Regions from separate parts of the Bacillus sp. GbtcB14 genome, predicted to be linked through region 1. Evidence: riboswitches for the same ligand, from Rfam matches in the RefSeq annotation. Region 1 holds a riboswitch; the other holds the start of a gene.
The links. A riboswitch is a leader RNA that binds a small molecule or an ion and turns the genes downstream of it on or off. The one in region 1 is predicted to bind cyclic di-AMP.
Positions count from the first base shown of each region.

Region 2: it holds a riboswitch for cyclic di-AMP, as region 1 does, so the genes downstream of both, KVT31_RS07120 (APC family permease) here and KVT31_RS09080 (hypothetical protein) in region 1, are expected to answer to the same signal.

Region 1 covers NZ_JAGXJT010000003.1:12,932-16,148, forward strand. Annotated here, with positions in the region: gene thiF (thiazole biosynthesis adenylyltransferase ThiF) at 1-343, shown strand, start outside; gene thiD (bifunctional hydroxymethylpyrimidine kinase/phosphomethylpyrimidine kinase) at 350-1,171, shown strand; cyclic di-AMP (ydaO/yuaA leader) riboswitch at 1,663-1,810, shown strand; gene KVT31_RS09080 (hypothetical protein) at 1,904-2,290, shown strand; gene KVT31_RS09085 (hypothetical protein) at 2,307-2,537, shown strand; cyclic di-AMP (ydaO/yuaA leader) riboswitch at 2,799-2,944, shown strand; gene KVT31_RS09090 (SipW-dependent-type signal peptide-containing protein) at 3,039-3,143, shown strand; gene kdpF (K(+)-transporting ATPase subunit F) at 3,140-3,217, shown strand, end outside.
Region 2 covers NZ_JAGXJT010000002.1:424,374-427,590, reverse strand. Annotated here, with positions in the region: gene panE (2-dehydropantoate 2-reductase) at 1-665, shown strand, start outside; gene KVT31_RS30580 (hypothetical protein) at 720-848, opposite strand; cyclic di-AMP (ydaO/yuaA leader) riboswitch at 989-1,134, shown strand; gene KVT31_RS07120 (APC family permease) at 1,279-3,105, shown strand.

The sequences.
Region 1 (3,217 bases):
ATATTCATGTATGAATGTGCAAAAACTTCGTAAACACAATTGTCCTTCGTGCGGAGAAAATGCGATATACCCGTATTTAAATAAAGAAAATACATCGAAAACAGCAGTTTTATGCGGGAGAAATACAGTTCAAATTAGACCACCTCATAAAGAGGAAATGGATTTTGAACGATACAAAGAGCTGCTGAATGATCGTGTGAATGATTTAAATGTAAATCCATATTTATTATCATTTTCTGTGGGAGAAAAGAGATTAGTTGCTTTTAAAGATGGTCGTGTACTCGTACATGGAACGAAAGATATAAGCGAAGCAAAAACAATTTATCATCGCTATTTTGGGTAGAAAAGGATGAGTGGGATGAAAGTAAATAAAGCTTTAACAATTGCAGGATCTGATAGTGGTGGCGGTGCTGGTATTCAAGCAGATTTAAAAACATTCCAAGAGCTTGGTGTGTATGGGATGACGGCTATTACGGCAATTACTGCTCAAAATACGCTTGGCGTTCAAGGGGTATATCCAGTTCCGTTAGAAGGTATTACGGAACAGCTGAATTCAATTGGTACGGATTTAACACCAGATGCTGTGAAATTAGGAATGTTATTTAGCAGTGAAATTATTCAAATTGTAGCAGAACATATTAATAAATTTGGCTGGAATAATATTGTACTAGACCCTGTTATGATTGCTAAGGGCGGTGCATCACTATTACAACAAGAAGCAGTACAAGCATTAAAAGAATATTTATTACCAGTAGCAACTGTTGTAACACCGAATGTTCCGGAAGCAGAAGTGTTAACTGGGATGGAGATTCAAAATATAGAAGATAGTAAAGAAGCTGCGAAAGTATTGCACGAATTAGGTGCTAAATATGTGCTTATGAAGGGCGGACATGCAGAATATCAAGGTAATGAAGTAATTGATTTACTCTTTGATGGAGAAGCGTTTATTGAATTTAGATGTGAACGAATTCCTTCGAAGCAAACGCACGGAAGCGGATGTACATTCGCGTCTGCAGTTACAGCAGGACTTGCTAAAGGGTATTCAATTGAAGAGGCAGTTCAAGAGGCAAAACGATTTATTAGTATAGCGATTGAAGAGCCGTTGAATATTGGAAGTGGTCATGGACCAACGAATCATTTTGCTTATAAATTGAATGAAGTACAAGCATAAGTGAAAATTTAACCAGTGGGGATATACCCTCACTGGTTATAAATATTAATAGGGATTATTTGATTGGTTTAGCTTGTTTAAATGTGCCTTCTTAGATGAGTAAAGTATATACAAGGTGTGATGATATTAATATTAAAAATATAATGTATGGAATCATAGCTTTCTTATTATTACTTAAGTATTTACTATAAATTAATAACAAACAAGAAAGTAAAAAAATGATTTCTAATGTGGTGCGGAATTCAGTATAACTAGGAATAGTAACCAATATCGCTAGAATTATTAGTGACGAATTTCCTAGAATAGTTATTATTTGAATAAAATTTTTCTTTTTATCCTCGGTCATATACCATCCTCATTTCACCTTTAATTTTTAATCATTTCTTTATCTAGTATTATTACAATATGATTAATGAAAATTCCTATTGAATGTAAATATTTATTGTTTACTTTTTCCAAATACAAGAGTAATATATCAGCCAGAATACATTTTTTGTAATACGCTGAGTCCAAATATATGGAGCGGAGGAACCAATTTGTGCGTCGTCACTCGGGGTGAATCTTTCAATTTTGAAAGTAGGGCTACTCTCAAAGTCCGAATCCGACAGCTAACTTCGTAAGCGTCTTGAGAGAGGACGGTGCCATGATGGATACATCACTTCATCGGTCTGATTAGTATAGGGGAATATCAATCTATGTTTGAGTTCTTTTATGCTAAGGAGGATGAGGTACATGGAACTAACACTTATTTGTGTTGGAGGAGAAAGTAAGGTAAACAGTTTAAGAGATTTAGTTGCATTTCAACATGAGTTAATTATTTTTACAGCAAATGAAGAGATAGCGGCTGAAGTTAGGGATTGTGGATTTGATTGGACGTATAGTTGTAGTAAGGAGCAAGATTTTACTAGTATTTGTGAGTGTATTAAGAAGGTGATTTTATTAGGAGATGAACTTCCAATCGTTAGTTTCTTCACAGAACACATTCGCTATTCTGTTCAAGCACCTATTACTGTTGTTACAAGGAATAAACGATATCCAGCGAGGCTCTATGAAACAATTGGAGCTAAATTTGTCGTGTTTACGAATTGTGATAATATTTCTTTTTTATTTTTTGAATAGGGCGAGGGAGAGGAAGATGAAAGTGTTGCTACTAGGAGATATAGCGAATCGTTGGGCGGTATCAGTAGAGCGAGTTCAAGAATTGATCCAGATTGATCCTCTGTTTCCAAGGCCATATATTATATTACCATCAAAGGACAATTTATATTTAGAGACGGATATTAACGAATATGAACAGTTACATGTAGAATTAGCACAAGTTTATATTCGCGGGAGAAATTTACGCGCTTTTTTACGAGGGGAATAAATAGTGAATGAAAACAGAGCGAATGCTGAGTGCAACAAGCCATGCACTTCATGTCATTCGCTCTTTTGATTTCGTATTTAAAAGGTTATTTCTGTGAAAAAGAAAGAAAAGGCGAGAAAACAGATGAAAGAATATTAATAACACTCAATGTAAGCGTTTAAATAGATGGATATTTTCTTATTTTCAGTAATTTGCCTCTTTACAAGTTAAATATAGAGGAGTATATTTACTCTCATAAATCATTCATAAAATTTCCAAAAAAACCTAAAATCGCTGAGTTCCAGAAATGGAGCGGGGGAACCAATTTTGTGCATCGTCACTTGGGGTGAATCTTTCAGTTTTGAAAGTAGGGCTACTCTTTAGGCCCGAATCCGACAGCTAACCTCGTAAGCGTTTAGAGAGGAGGTTTACTTTGTGTTGTTCATTTCGAACACTAAGTAGAGCTTAGTGTTCTTTTTTTGATTGTTTAATGGTAAATTTTTACAAGAGAGAGGGATATCTATGTTAGATGTTGTAATGATCGGGATTTTTGTTGTGTTAGTCGCATCGATGGCAAGTCTTGCAAGTTGGTCAGATAAAGTTGTGAAAGAAGGGAAGCAATCATGACGATTGCCTTATCGGTTATTGTTGCAGCAATTACGGTGTACTTAGTGTATGCATTATTAAATCCGGAAAAGTTT
Region 2 (3,217 bases), on a different contig from region 1:
ATACTGCCATAATTCCATTGCTAAATGGTATTGCTCATGTATCACTATTACAAAAAGAATTTGGCGTGGAGAAAGTGATTGGCGGTTTATGCTTTATCGAGACGACGTTAAACGATCAAGGAGAAATTGTACAAACTAGCGCTGCCAATAGACTTCTGTTTGGAGAAATGAAGCCTCAAGATTCAGAGAGAATAAAGCATATTGCTAAAGCATTTGCAGGTACGAAATCTAGTTTTGTTTTAAGTGAAAATATTACACAAGATATGTGGCATAAATATTTATTTATTACTGTAATGTCAGGTGTGACAACATTAATGCGTGCACCAATAGGACCGATTCGCGAAAGTGAAGGTGGACGTGATTTTATCCAAAACTTATTTGAAGAATGTGTGCAAATTATGAAATATATAGGGGCACCAGTTAAGGAAGATATTGCCCAGGAACATATGAAAACAATTGATAAAATTTCGTATGATATGAAGTCATCGATGCAGCGGGATATGGAAAAAGGTTCGTCTATTGAAGGGAAGCACTTACAAGGATATTTACTAGATGCAGCAGAACAATTTTCTATAGAAGCGCCGTTATTGGGTGCGGTATATCAAAATTTAAAGGTGTATGAAGAAAGGACCTTTAACAAATCAGCAATAGAATTGGATGTATGAAAAAATAAAAAAGAAAGCAATATATAAGTGTATTGCTTTCTTTTTTATGACAACTTATTTATTTCTTTTCGTTCTATCTGTCAAATTTATTTCCTGTTCACGTTTATCGTATAATTGATTAATTTCATTTGCTAATGCATCTAAATAGGAATCGGAAAAAATAGGCTTCTTTTCTTTAGACATATGGGTCTCCTTTATCGATTTTTTAATATTCATTATGTATATTTATCAGCGGATTATGCGCAATCATTTTAAATTTTTTCTTTTTCAAAATTTTTGTTTACATTTTGAAAATAAAGGAGTATTATAATCCACAGTTTCAATTTTCTAAATCGCTGAAACCGCATGGTACGGGGGACCCGTTCTTATGGATTATTACTTAATCCAATGGGGTGAATCCTTAAAAAGGTAGGGCTACTCATAGGCCCGAATCCGACAGCTAACCTCGTAAGCGTTATATTGAGAAGGAAGGTGGAGCTTGTGCGACAAAAAAAATAATGTCTACAAGTCTATTTCGTTATGGCTTGTAGACATTTTTTGTTTTCTGAAAAAATAGTTTATCCGCTGTAACTAGCAGAAAAGTTCGTACAAAATTATTGGAGAGTGGACAGCAGTGGTTTCATCAATCAAAAGATTTTTAATTGGAAGGCCGTTAAAATCAACTGAGTTAGGAGAGCAAAAGCTTAATAAAACGAAGGCGCTAGCCATTTTATCTTCTGACGCATTGTCATCGGTCGCATACGGACCAGAGCAAATATTAATCGCATTAGCAGGTCTTGGAGCAATAGCTTATTGGTATTCCATTCCGATAGCTGTTGGGGTATTAGTGTTATTAACTGCTCTTATTTTATCTTATCGCCAAATTATTTTCGCTTACCCGCATGGCGGAGGAGCGTATGTTGTATCAAAAGAAAATTTAGGGATGAATCCAGGGTTAATAGCTGGAGGATCTTTATTAGTCGATTATATTTTAACTGTTGCAGTAAGTGTGTCTGCAGGTACAGATGCGCTCACGTCTGCTTTTCCTAGCTTACATGCACATAGTGTAATTATTGCAGTTGTATTTGTTATATTAATTACGATATTAAATTTAAGAGGGGTAACGGAATCAGCTTCCGTTTTAGCATATCCTGTTTATTTATTTGTTCTAGCACTATTTATATTAATTGGGGTAGGGATATACAATATTTTAACTGGTCACGTGTCGCAGGCCTTACACACGCCGATTGGAACGCCAGTTGCAGGCATTAGTTTGTTTTTACTGTTACGAGCATTTGCTTCAGGAAGCTCTGCCTTAACAGGTGTTGAGGCGATTTCTAACGCAATTCCGAACTTTAAGGATCCTGCACCTAACAATGCAGCGAAAACATTGCTTGCAATGGGGGCATTACTTGCAGTTTTATTTTCAGGAATTGTCTTTTTAGCTTATTATTATGGAATTAATCCAAGTAAAGAAGTAACAGTTGTTTCACAAATTGCTGAACAAACATTTGGACGTAATTTCATGTACTATTTCATACAAGGTACAACAGCTTTAATATTAATTCTTGCTGCTAATACAGGGTATTCTGCATTTCCGCTATTAGCAGTTAACCTTGCGAAAGATAAGTTTATTCCGAGAATGTTTACGATTAGAGGAGACCGCCTAGGCTACTCAAACGGTATTATTATACTTGGAATCGCTTCGATTATTTTAATTGTAGCTTTCCAAGGACAAACAGAACATTTAATCCCGTTATATGCAGTAGGTGTATTTATTCCATTTACACTTTCTCAAAGTGGTATGGTATTAAAATGGCTTCGTGAAAAACCTGAAGGATGGGCTTTGAGATTAACGGTCAATTTAATTGGTGCAGTTATTAGTTTTATCGTAATGAGCATGTTCTTTTTAACTAAGTTTGCACAAGTTTGGTCGATCCTTATTTTCTTACCTGCCATCATCTTCTTGTTCCATAGAATTAAGAAGCATTACGATGCAGTGGGTGATCAATTAAGTTTAAAAACTTGTGAACCACTTGTTCCAATTGAGGGAAATGTAATTGTCGTTCCTGTAGCGGGTATGACTCATGTGGTGGAAAATTCATTGAACTATGCGAAGGCTCTTTCTGCAGATCAAGTTATCGCTGTATATGTTGCTTTTGACAGAGAAGAAGAAAAGAAATTTGAAGAGAAGTGGAAGAAGTGGCAACCTGAAGTAAGACTTGTTACCTTACATTCTCATTATAGAAGTATTATTCAACCGCTAACAAAGTTTATTGATACAGTGCAATATAAAGCGAGTGAATCAAATTACCGAGTTACGGTCGTTATACCACAGTTCATACCGAAAAAAGGTTGGCATAACATTCTTCATAATCAATCTAGTTTACTCATACGTGCGTATTTACTCTATAAAAGAAATGTTGTTATTACGACAGTTCCATATCATTTGAAAAAATAAGAAGATTTTTAGGGATAGCTTCAAGAAATTGAAGCTATCCCTTTTATGTATATACTATGCATAATTGCATACGGGTTCAAAAGATATATTAGTATAATTTTATCGATTGTAA